DNA from 3 places in the Lysinibacillus sp. A1 genome. Region 2 is predicted to be linked to each of the others. Evidence: riboswitches for the same ligand, from Rfam matches in the RefSeq annotation. Region 2 holds a riboswitch; each other region holds the start of a gene.
What was found. Region 2 has a riboswitch for cyclic di-AMP ahead of PI85_RS12395 (M20/M25/M40 family metallo-hydrolase). Riboswitches for the same ligand answer to the same signal wherever they lie in the genome.

Region 1 (4,284 bases), on a different contig from region 2:
TCATTTGTATTCACCTCAATATATCTAACTACTATTTACCATTTTAGGAAACTTCATTATGCCTGTACATAAAAAAAGTACAGGTACTTAAATATTTGTGCCTGGGCTTTTTTCATTCTTTTAACAGAAAGACCGAGATAGCATAAATACCCTTGTTCATAGAACAAACTTTTATTTTATAATTTAATAAAGTTTAGATATAGTATCAATAATAAAATAAAGGATCATAAGTCCTATCCCAATTGCTAGAGCCTTACCTGAAGATTTTTCTTTTTGCACATCATTTTGTACTTCGTTTCGTACTCTCTCTGACACTACTCTCGATTTTTTCGTTGAAGTATCTTCAAAAATCGTATTACAATATTCACATTTCACAAATACTAAACCATCTTTATATACTTTCTTAAAAGGATTACTTGCTAAACAATTAGGACAATTATTCATTTGTATTCACCTCAACATATCTAACTACTATTTACCATTTTAGGTAATTAGATATGTTTTGTACAGACGAATATTTTAGTGATGTGCATATAGCTACTTAAGGTCCAAATCTTCAGATTCTATTAAAATGCAATTGAGATGTTTTTTAAAGGTAAAGAGAGAGTAATTGAGGGTTTCAAAAGCATAGTTGAAACTGCTTTTGACACTTTGATTGGAAACAGTTCTATGGGTGAATATGAAGAAAAAATGTTTTTTGTTTATCCTGAAAACTTCGTAATTGTTCGGGTAGATGTTAAATTTTATAAGTATACATTCTCATCCAAAGGTATTATTGCTGAAACTGAAAATATTTTCTGCTATACCATGGCAAAATCAATTGTTGATCATAAGAAATTATCTGTCGATGAGCTTTTGTATTTGGTGACAGAAATGATGGCGCGGAAAAGATTAGTGAGGTTAAAGCATTTATAAAAGAATTAAGAGATATATGGAAGATGCTAGAAACTGAAGATACAGAAAGTATCCTTTTAAATTACCAACTTGCAGATGCACCACAAAAAGTTTTAAAATCTAGCTCAAATAATAATTTACCTTCAGTTTCGAATATTAATGAATTAAAGAAATTCGCAGAAGATAGAGATTGGATTGTCAAGGAAGTGTTATCTGATAAATTAGAAATAAAGAATTACGAAATTGAAAAATTATTCTCTCAGGAAGAGAATCCGAAGTTTGTTCTTGCTAATGATTCAGCATCAAACGAAGATTATCAAAGATGGACAAAGATGATTTATGAAATTGATGAAGCATATGGCGAAGTTATAAGAGAAAGAGAAACAAATCCAGTGATCCATTCTTAACTAATATTCTACAACAATTGACCAGTTCACATCAAATTGAACTGGTCTTTAAAAATTTTATTTGCTAAAACAAGAACACTTTTGGATGAGTGACCTAAATGAATACCAAAACCCTGGTACTCATTAATTTGAGCATTGACTTTTTTATTTCCACAAATATTAATACTTGCCAAAAATCTGTTTTGTTAATTTCTTTATATATAATTGTAGTACAGATACAAAATTAAATTGCATATATTCGAGTTCTCAGACCCAAATTCAAGAGCAAATAAATATAAATCTCAAATTCAGGCCCAAGTTCAGTCTCAGATTCTAGCGCAACTTCAAGCTCCGGTTCAAGAGCAGGCTCAAACTGATACCGATACAATATCAAATGTTGGATATCCTAAATTAAACGTAATTAACGTCCTAAATTCGTAAATTTAGTTTGACAATAAAAAAAGGCCAACTATAAACATAAATCAGGTGACACCTTATATAAAAAAATTATAATTAAGGAAGACCGAGAAATGTTTCTAGAGCTTTATTTTGAATATTAATTGAATTCCTCCGATATTTAATATGTTACAACATACACCAATGGAGTGATTAGTTTAATAAGCATAGATAAATATTTTCCTTGTTTACAAAATTTATATGAAGGAGTACAATAATTCCGTAAATCAGAACTAATAAAATATCGGCCAAATCTCAACAATTGAGAACGGAGGACCCATTATTTTGGGGTTAATTCTGCCTTGCAGAAAGGATGAGATATTCTCTTTCGCCATCCTACCCGTCAGCTAACTTCGTCGGCTAAAGCGAAGGAGGTCATAAAGAAGACCGCCTAACTCAAGTAATTTTTTATTGCTTGTTTAGATCGGTCTTTTTTTATTTTCCAATAAAAGGGTTGCGAATGGTTTTTATTCCGCACATGATTCATATAAATTCAAATTTTGGGTAAAGTAATGTATTACTATGTACCACACTTAGGAGATAAAAATGAAGAGCTTAAAAGAAAATCTTGATCCTGCAAAGATTCTTGTTTTGGGATTCGCTATTCTAATTTTTATAGGTGCTTTTTTATTAACTCTACCTATAGCAACAGAAGATGGTAAAGGTCTAGCATTTTTAGATGCATTATTTACTGCTACGTCGGCTACATGCGTTACAGGTCTTGTGGTTGTTGATACCGGTGAAACATTTTCATTGTTTGGAGAAATTGTAATTCTAATCCTAATACAAGTAGGTGGGCTAGGATTTATGACATTTGCAACCTTTTTATTTGTTCTATTAGGGAAAAAAATTTCTTTAAAAGAAAGGTTGTTATTGAAAGAAGCTTTTAATACAAATTCAACTGCTGGCGTAGTTAGATTAGTTAAACGGATATTAATTTTCACTGTCATAACTGAATGTATTGGTGGTATATTGCTTGCCGTTCGTTTTTCATTTGATATGTCTATTGGTCAAGCAATCTATTATGGATTCTTCCATGCCATTTCAAATTTTAATAATGCTGGTTTCGATTTAATGGGAGGGTTTAACAGTTTAACTGATTATGTTGACGATCCCATTGTAGTTTTAACAATTAGTTCTCTTATCATCTTAGGGGGATTAGGTTTTATTGTGATTAATGAACTTTATGAATATCGTGAAATTCGTACTTTCTCGGTACATACAAAGGTTGTTTTAAGCACAACGCTTATCCTTATTGTTGGAGCAACTATTTTAATATTCTTATTTGAGTATAATAATGTAAAAACATTAGGTTCCTTATCTCCAACAGGAAAAGGTCTTGGCGCTTTATTCCATAGTGTTACACCTAGAACTGCTGGTGCTAATACATTATCTATGGGAGATTTAACTCATGCAACCTTGTTCTTAACCATCTTTTTGATGTTCATTGGAGGAGGATCAGGTTCGACTGCAGGTGGTATTAAAGTCACTACGTTCGCAGTATTAATTATAACTGCCCTTTCTCAACTAAAAGGAAAAGAAGAAGTAGTTTTATTTAAACGTCGTATTGTTATTGAAAATATCCTAAAGGCACTAACTGTCGCAATGAGTGGTATCATGATAGTAGTTGTTGTCACTTTCATGTTAAGTATTACGGAAAAAGGTCATGTATTTATAATGTATCTATTTGAAGCCACTTCAGCATTCGGTACTGTTGGTTTATCGATGGGGTTAACGCCTGAGCTTTCACCAATTGGTCGTTTTATAATTATTTTAACAATGTTTGTGGGGAGATTAGGACCTCTTACATTAGGTTTTGCAATTACTAAAAGACGTAAACAGGAAGCATACCGACGTCCAAAAGGTAAAATAATGATTGGATAAATAAACGGGGAGTGTATAGAGAGTGGATAAAAAACAATATGCTGTGATAGGATTAGGAAGATTTGGAACCAGTATCGCAAGAAGATTACATGAAGCTGGGCAAGAAGTTTTGGGTATAGATTTAGATGAAGAGAGTGTAGAAGATGCTGAAACTTTTTACACACACGGAGTTATTGCAGATTCTACGGATGAGAAGGCACTTAGATCCTTAGGAATTACCAACTTTGACTGTATAATTGTAGCAATTGGTGATGATATTCAAGCAAGTATTTTGACTTGTATGCTACTTAAAAATCTTGGATTAAAAAAAATAATCGCAAAAGCTATTGGAAAACGTCACGGTCAAGTTTTAGAAGCAATAGGAGTGGATTGGATTATCTATCCTGAAAGGGATATGGGAGACCGAGTTGCCAATCAACTTCTTTCACCAAACACTCTCGATTATATTGAACTTTCTAAGGATCATAATATAGAAGAAATTATTATCCCTTCAAAAATGGTTGGTAAGAACTTAAAAGAGCTGAACATTCGTGCTAAATTCAACGTTAGTGTAATCGCAATTATAAGAACTGGAGATATTATCGTATCTCCATCCCCTGAGGAATTACTGCAAAGAGAAGATCTGTTGGTAACTATTGGTAAAAGAAGTGATTTAGCAAGGTTC
Region 2 (4,284 bases):
TGCTTTTATTCTCTGGTATTACAACAACGCTTGCCGCAGCAGCTACTGGTCTGTTCGGCTTCGCGCTTTCCAATAAATTAATGTATATTCAACAAAAAGATCCTGAATTTGTTCGTGAACGAGAAACGACAGCCAAACGCTTTGATGAGGCTTGGTACAATAAAAACTTGAAATGCGAATTAAATATTGATTCTCCTAATGGTTATACGATTCGAGGAATTATGCTTCAGCCGTTGCAAACCAATAACACGATCATCATATGTCACGGTGTTACCGAAAATAAAATAAATTCCGTTAAATACGCTCGGCTATTTGAAAGGCTTGGCTATAATTCAGTCATCTTTGACCATCGCCGTCATGGCGAATCTGGTGGCAAAACAACTAGTTATGGCCACTATGAAAAAAATGATCTTGACGCAGTAGTCAATACAGTGAAAGCCATGATTGGTGAAGATGCAATACTAGGTATTCATGGAGAATCTATGGGTGCAGCAACAATGTTACTTTATGCAGGTACGGTTGAAGATGGTGCTGATTTTTATATTTCTGATTGTGCATTCTCCGATTTTTCCATGTTGCTCAAGCAAATTGCCAAAACTGAATTTAAATATGGCTCTATTATTCCCATTCGTTTTGCCGATTTCTTTGTCCGCCTCCGGGACGGCTACTCCTTCAAAAGTGTGACCCCCGCCGAAGCAGTGACCCATATTGAAAAACCTGTACTTTTTATCCATAGTATCCCTGATTCATTTATTCCAGCGTCCATGTCACTAGATCTTTACAATAAAAAAGTAGGTCCTAAAAAATTAAAGCTATTTGATACTGGGGCACATGCCCAATCCTTTAATGAAAATATGGATGAATACGAAGATTTAATTCATGATTTTTTAGAAAGTTTTATTTACCAAAAAATAAATCGGGATTCTTCCTCCTCCAATGTCATTCCATTCCATTTTTAACGCAAATAAAAACCTTGCTTATATTATTCCTGCAAGGTTTTTTTCCATATTTATTCTTCAAAAACGATATGCCATTCCTCTCGTTTCGCTAAAAATTCCTTCGCTAATGCTTGTGCTCCTTCTAAGCTATGACTCGCAGCCCAGCCACATTGTACCTCATTACATGCAGGCACTGCTGTCGCCTTTGTCACGTCAGTAAATGTTTTTTCTAAAATAGTTAATAGGTCCTCATAATCTTCATGATTAATAAGGGATACATAGAAGCCTGTCTGGCAACCCATTGGACTGAAATCAACGATATGGTCAGAATAATTACGAATGATATCCGCAGATAAATGCTCTAAGGAATGCAAAGCTGGCATTTCCATATGCTCTTTATTAGGTTGCTTCAAGCGAATATCATATTTGTACACTTCATCGCCATTTTTCCCTGCTTTAACTCCCGCTAACCGAACATACGGGGCTTTTACTTTTGTATGATCTAGATCAAAGCTTTCTACATTTGTCTTTTCGCGTTCCATATTTAACAGCTCCTTTTCTATGAATACTATTTATTATAGCTAGTTTTTCTAAAATTAGTGGGAATATTTTAAATTGCTAGTTTTTTTATGTTTTCACAGAATATTTCAAACGAATAGAGTTAAAAATTTTTTCATTCTTGTTTCTAAAAGACTGCTACACATCTTACTAACATAAGAAATTGCGTTGTAAAAAAATTTTTTACAGCCTTTTGTTAAAGAATTTCATAGTCAGTTTCAAATTTCTAAATCGCTGAAGCCAGTTGAGACAAGGAAATCAAATATTTACAGATCATTAGAAAATCCAAGGGGTGAATCCTTTTTAGGTAGGGCTACTCAAAGGTCCCAATCCGACAGCTAACCACGCAAGCGTTATATGAGAAGGAAAATGGAGCCATATTCATTTTTTGAATTGGAAAATTTCGGAATCCATTGAGGACGAGCATCTCGTTTGATGGATGGAACGTTATGAATTGGGTCGATGACATAGTCATTAATGAAAACGAATTCTTTCTGCCTAAGTGAGAGCTTCATTCTCAGTAATTAAAGTAGAAATCGGAGGGAAACAAACTATGAACAAGCAAAAAAATAAAGGGATCTTTTATGGCTGGTGGATCGTAGCTATTTAATCGCATTCCAGAAATTATTGATGCGAGGCACATATGACCTTCACACCATTTTAACACCTTCACTTTATAATAATATAGATCTTTGTACATTAGTCGCCCCTTTTGTCAAAGAAATTGTCGGTGAGGAAAACTTACAGATAGACGAAGAACCTTTAGCTGGTACAGAAGATTTCTCTTATATTAACCAGCGTGTACCAACGATGTTTATGTGGGCTGGATCAAACGGTTTAGGAAATCAAAACTATTCACTTCATAATCCCAATATTATTTTAGATAAGGGTGTTCTACCGTTAGGTGTAGCTGTTGTTGTACATAGTGCAATTAACTGGCTGAACGCTTCTCTTCATTAAAAACAAGGGGATGTCTCAACCATTTTGAGACATCCCCTTTTATGAGTCCATGTAAAAAGCAACCAGTTACCTTAACCAGCTGCTCCTTAAAAATTCCAATTATTTTTGGAATTTATTCATTTGTGCCATCATTTGACGTACTTGCTTTTCAGACGGCGTACGACCCATTTGTGCCATCATCATACGAATCATTTGCTCATTAATAGGTGGGTTTTCTTTTAAATATTTCATCATAGCTTGACGAGCGAAATAGAAACCAAGTGCCGCTCCCGCTGCTAATGCGATAATTACGATAATAATCCAGCCCCATGTAGGCATACAACCAACCTCCTCCACTACAATATACCGAGAAAAAACTCTCCACGCTCCATTATACACCAAATGATAGCATGTTACTATATATTGTAGTGAAATTTCCTAGTGCATTGTATACTTCATAGGTTTCAACCATCCACATTCATTATCTTGTTTATTGAAAGCAATAAATCGTTCACTCATTTTGGCAAGCATTTGAAATAAATCTAAATCTAGCATTCGTGAACCCTCACAATAAACACAAATCTTACGATCCACTAAATAAATAGCCATTTTGCCTTTTATCGGATGTTCTAAAAACAAAGCATTACGAGCTCTTTCTAAATGTGCATATTTGGAATCAAGTTGATGCTCCAACATTGCTGCTATTTCATCAAAACGAACGGATTCACATATATACGCAAGCTCTTTTAAGGATTTCTCATTGGCGTCTTCACAGCCTTGCATCATCTCTAACAACTTTCGCTCTCTGCCAAAAATAAACGTTAAATGCTCTTCTTTTATCTTATATATGGAATAGGTTCTCACCAGAAATCCTCCTTCGCTCAGTTTATTTTCCATAAGTATAGCTCATCCCATCTTGTTAATTTGTCAAACGGAGGAAGGTTTCATCTTCTATTTTTGTCGAAAAGCTTCTAGTTTAGGATCTAAAAATTACTTTATGGCAGATGATAATTAGCTCTTAAAATGAACTGCTATTTTTCAATGAAAACAAGCAAGATACACTCATTGTGTACATCAAAAACCCACTTTTATTGCAGCCTAGATAGTTCTCAGCCTCAAGACCTAGTAGAAAATCAATTTCGAGTCCGTTTTAGACAATCTTGTAAATAGGTAACATAAAGGTACAAACGAAAGGAGCTAAAACAAATGAGAAAATTTCTTTTATTAACTGGAGGCGTTATCGCAGCATGTGTTGCACTAGCCTTAATCGGACCATTGGCAGGCTTACTATTCTCCGGATTATTTGTAGCACTAGGGATGCATTTTTACATGGCGAGCAAGTCTAATTTCGGTAAAATCTTTTGGTTCGCGGTTGGTCTAATCGGTATCCTATCAGCAGTATCGAACATTCCTGCAATGATTGGTCTTGCAGCAATCGCAATTGTCTATGTCATTTATAAAAAATGGAATGGCGAAGATGTAAAAATCCCAACAATTGAAAGTAAAAAAGAAGAAGATCCATTTACAAACTTCGAAAAAGAATGGTCAAATTTAACAAAATAAAAGGAGAGAATGAATATGAATTTATTTCAACGTTTTAGATATACAGTAGAGGCAGACTTACATCAGTTATTTGATAAGAAGGAACAAAAAAATCCAATTGCTATGTTAAACCAGTACATCCGTGAAGCTGAAAAACAAACAGAAGAAACAGGTAAATTATTAGAACGTCAAGGACAATTAAAAGAAAAGCTTGAGCAAGAATATCAACAAAATGCAGATTTACTCGCTAAACGTGAATCTCAACTGACATTAGCACAAACTAGTGGCGAGCAAGATTTAATTGATT
Region 3 (4,284 bases), on a different contig from region 2:
GGGATGACAACCGTTACTTTATGACCTGTTTTCGCACATTGATGGTCCACTTTATCTATAAATTTGATCAATGGTTGTGTGATGCTACGATAAGCCGAATAATAGGTTACTAGTCGAATGTCTGGTTGCCAAGCCTGCCACTTTTCTTCGAAGGCTTTTGCATCAGCTTGATCGAAAGCCACATAAAAGGCAATAATTTTATCAACCTTTAGTGATTTCGCATAATGAAGGGAATTTTCAACCACCTTCGTTATACCAGCTACTGGTACGATGAATACATTTCCTTCAATAGTAGCGACTTCCTCTTTACTCAATCTCAGCTGTTCTCCAACGGCTTGATAATGAAGCTTGATCCGATGAAATACAAAAATGATAATTGGTAAAAAGACAAACACTGGCCATACCTGAGGCAACTTCGTTACAAAAAACATCATCGCTACGATAAACGAAATAGCTGCACCAATTGTGTTAATCGTAAATTTTGCCATCCAGCCAGTAGGTTTTTCACGCCACCATTTTCGCATCATTCCCGTTTGCGCTAATGTAAACGGAATAAATACCCCAACAGCATAGAGTGGAATTAAATGCTCTGTTGCCCCATCAAATAAGATGATTAAGACAATGGCTGCTAGCCCTAGCATCATAATGCCATTAGAATACCCTAGGCGATCCCCACGCATTTGAAATATTCTCGGAATAAAACCGTCTTTTGATAAATTGACAGCAAGTAGAGGAAATGCTGAATAGCCCGTATTAGCTGCAAGTACCAAAATCATCGCTGTTGCACCCTGTACTATATAATAAAAGAAATTTCGACCAACACTTGCTTCTGCTAGTTGGGAAACGACTGTCTCTTCCGAAGTTGGCGCAATTCCGTAAAAATAAGCTAAACTAACAATACCGATAAATAAAACCGCTAAGATTCCGCCCATTGCTAACAATGTTTTAGCAGCATTATTAGGAGCAGGATTTCTAAAATTAGGGATTGCATTCGATATAGCTTCTACCCCTGTTAAAGCTGAGCTCCCTGACGCAAATGCCTTTAATAATATAAATAAACTAATCCCTGCGACAGGTGTACCTATCTTTGGATGCAGCTCTGCTGGCACCTGACCTGTTGCAACATTATAGAGCCCCATCCCAATCAACACTAGCATAACGACTACAAACAGGTAGACAGGGTATGCCAAAACAGAGGCGGACTCTGTTACACCACGTAAGTTCAAGACCGTTAAAAAAATCACAAAGATAATAGCAATTGGCACATTGTATGGGTGCAGACTTGGAAATGCCGATGTAATTGCATCTGTCCCTGCTGATACACTTACCGCTACCGTTAAAATATAATCAACGAGCAATGAGCCACCTGCTACAAGACCTGCGTTCACACCTAAATTTTCCCTAGAAACTACATAAGCGCCGCCCCCGTGTGGATAGGCGAATATAACCTGACGATATGATAAAGTCAGCGCCACCAATAGGACAACGACCCCTACCGCAATCGGTAAAGAATACCAAAATGCTAATGTTCCCACAGTCATCAGGACAATTAAAATTTGTTCCGGTCCATAGGCTACGGAAGACAAAGCATCGGACGATAATATTGCCAATGCCTTTGTTTTACTAAGCTTTTGTTCCCCTAACGCATCGGATCTTAATGGTTTGCCGATTACATAACGTTTAAATGAGGATTTCATCAATAAACACCTTCTAGTTTCTTAGATTGTGTTTCGCCTTCCTAAATGAGATCAAAAAACGCCTACAAGTCATCACTAAATAAGACTTGTAGACGCTCATCTGTCTGCCAAGCTCCAACTTTTCTGCTCTTAACGCTTACGAGGTTAGCTGTCGGATTCGGGCCTGAGTAGCCCTACCCTTCAAAAGAAGAGATTCACCCCAAGGATTGCTTATACGATCCGTCTAAAATGGGTCCCCCGCGTCTAGTTTGCTTCAGCGATTTAGAAATTTGAAACTTTAATAATGATGTCATATTACGCCTGTCGATTAAAAAAGTAAAGAAGAAAATTTTTATTTTTTACAAGTGAAATACATAGACTTTTTGAAATACATTGTTAATACCCTGGTAGAAATTAATTTACCCGCGAATACCTAATTTAAAGGCATTTTACAACAAAAAAGCCTTAAAAGTATGCTCTACTTTTAAGGCAACAACTATTATTAGTCTTCCATATCTTGTTCAAAATCAACAATTTCTCCTGTAATCGAATCAACATCAACATCATATTCATATTGCCCATTTTTTAACTCGATTTCATAAATACCATCATCTAATTTAATTTTTGTGACTGTACCCTTTGCTTTTGTTAGAGCCGCTTCAATAGCCTTTTCTTTACTTATAAGGTTAGTAGTAGTATTAGCGTTAACCCATTCATTATCATCGTCATCTTGACGCTCTTTCTTCTGCTTAAGTAATTTACCAGTATAGGCATCGAATTTTAAATCATACTCTTCTTTATCAGCATGCACCTCTACCTCATAAACAGAGCGGTAGCGATTTTGATCTAGTTCAATATCTGCTACTGTCCCATTCACTACTGCTAATGCTTTCTTTTCGATTTCTTGCATGGATAGGATCTTTTTTTCTTGTGCACTTCCTGATAATAAAGTTGTTGAACCAATTGCCGCTCCAACACCAAGAGTCACCACTAATGCAGGAATCATCATTATTTTTTTCATGTTCATCTCTCCTTTGTTTTATCTGCTTTTAGCTTACCAAGCAAAGATGATAGAACTATAAGAGGAACATTAGAATTCCATGAGAAAACTCTTTAATCGTCCCATGAAACAGAAAGGACCTTTCCAGATACAGCATGAATTTGGAACGTGGCTTCTTCATGCTCTGTTTCAATTTCAACTAAATAATAACCGCCCTCCGCAGTATCTTCAAAATCTACAGAATCCACTTTCCCTGTTAATTGTTGCAGCGCTATATCAATGGCTTGCTGTTCGGTAATAATGTGAGGTTTTTCAGGCTGATTTAATGGTTCTACATCTTTTTCAGATAACACTTCACCCGAATAGCCATCTACTGTTATATCTTTTTGCTTATGCTCCTTTTCAACACGTGCGGTATAAATGGTATCCGTGAGCATGACGCTTTCTACCTCACCATATTTTTCTTTCACCATTTTTCTTATTTGATTTTCTGTTAACAATAATTTACTTTGCCCTTTTTGCAACGTTAGATCAGAAACCTGCTGTGTTGTAGCATCAAGCATGGCTGTATATTTCAAATTCTCACGTGTAAATTGTATTTCAAATGAATTTCCACGCTTTTTTACTTCTGAAACTTGACCCTTATAAATAGCTTCGATATGGCGTATGGCCTCCGCTTCACTGAGAGGCTCCTTTTGAAAATAGCGATTTTGAATAAACCAAAGCACTCCGCTACAAAGAAGGACAATCACAATAAGTATTAAAACCCACTTTTTCATTGCTGCCCCTCCTTTGGTATACACAAGGTAAAACTTGAACCTTCTCCAACTGTACTTTCCACATCTATGGTGATGCCCAATTGTCCCGCAAGTTCATGTGCAATCGCAAGCCCTAAGCCAGAACCGCCTGTTTTACGATTACGATCCTCTGTGACACGGTAAAAACGCTCAAACAAATGTGAAACATGCTCTGCAGGAATACCGACGCCAAAATCCTGAATCGTCATTCGTACATGCGTAGTAGTTTCAGCTGTGGAAATATGAACGTCATCCTCACTATATTTCCTAGCATTATCAAGCAAAATAAAGAGTAATTGCTTCAAATTTTTTTCATCACTGTCAATAAATTGTGGTGCTTCTTCTGCGTCGACTATAAAATTCCGATGGTATGCCTGCTGCATTTGTGCAGCCACTTTATTAAGGAAGGGAGCTAGCTCTAGCTGTTCAATATGAATATCCATATGCTCATTATTTTTGGCTAGCTCTAATAATTGTAATACCATTTCATGCATACGAGAAGATTCATTTGCAATAGCCTGTAGCGATTCCTGCGCTACTTCACGATTGTCAAAACCTCTTCGCAAAAGCAACTTTGCATAGCTTTCAATGACAGTAATGGGCGTCTTTAATTCGTGAGAAGCATTTGAAACGAATTCCTGTTGCTTTTGATAGTGCTGTTCAAGCTTCTCCATCATCATATTGAACGTTCGATTAATTTTTGCTAATTCATCCCCACCTTTAGCTGGGATGTCCATTTTTTCATATTTTCCCGTCGATGCACTTTTGCGCATTGTCGCATTTAAGCGTTCTAGTGGTAACAAAATTAGGC

Region 1: it holds a riboswitch for cyclic di-AMP, as region 2 does, so the genes downstream of both, PI85_RS22085 (TrkH family potassium uptake protein) here and PI85_RS12395 (M20/M25/M40 family metallo-hydrolase) in region 2, are expected to answer to the same signal.
Region 3: it holds a riboswitch for cyclic di-AMP, as region 2 does, so the genes downstream of both, PI85_RS06175 (APC family permease) here and PI85_RS12395 (M20/M25/M40 family metallo-hydrolase) in region 2, are expected to answer to the same signal.

Annotation. Positions count from the first base shown of each region.
Region 1 is NZ_JSZM01000040.1:81,064-85,347, reverse strand. It holds gene PI85_RS24555 (hypothetical protein) at 1-4, opposite strand, end outside; gene PI85_RS22100 (hypothetical protein) at 184-444, opposite strand; gene PI85_RS22095 (hypothetical protein) at 583-915, shown strand; gene PI85_RS22090 (hypothetical protein) at 939-1,301, shown strand; cyclic di-AMP (ydaO/yuaA leader) riboswitch at 1,973-2,113, shown strand; gene PI85_RS22085 (TrkH family potassium uptake protein) at 2,283-3,620, shown strand; gene PI85_RS22080 (TrkA family potassium uptake protein) at 3,643-4,284, shown strand, end outside.
Region 2 is NZ_JSZM01000012.1:595,557-599,840, reverse strand. It holds gene PI85_RS12405 (alpha/beta hydrolase) at 1-959, shown strand, start outside; gene PI85_RS12400 (S-ribosylhomocysteine lyase) at 1,010-1,480, opposite strand; cyclic di-AMP (ydaO/yuaA leader) riboswitch at 1,719-1,865, shown strand; gene PI85_RS12395 (M20/M25/M40 family metallo-hydrolase) at 2,088-2,456, shown strand; gene PI85_RS12390 (YneF family protein) at 2,556-2,774, opposite strand; gene sirA (sporulation inhibitor of replication protein SirA) at 2,874-3,299, opposite strand; gene PI85_RS12380 (hypothetical protein) at 3,642-3,998, shown strand; gene PI85_RS12375 (PspA/IM30 family protein) at 4,014-4,284, shown strand, end outside.
Region 3 is NZ_JSZM01000008.1:188,833-193,116, forward strand. It holds gene PI85_RS06175 (APC family permease) at 1-1,697, opposite strand, end outside; cyclic di-AMP (ydaO/yuaA leader) riboswitch at 1,817-1,966, opposite strand; gene PI85_RS06180 (PepSY domain-containing protein) at 2,179-2,697, opposite strand; gene PI85_RS06185 (PepSY domain-containing protein) at 2,790-3,455, opposite strand; gene PI85_RS06190 (cell wall metabolism sensor histidine kinase WalK) at 3,452-4,284, opposite strand, start outside.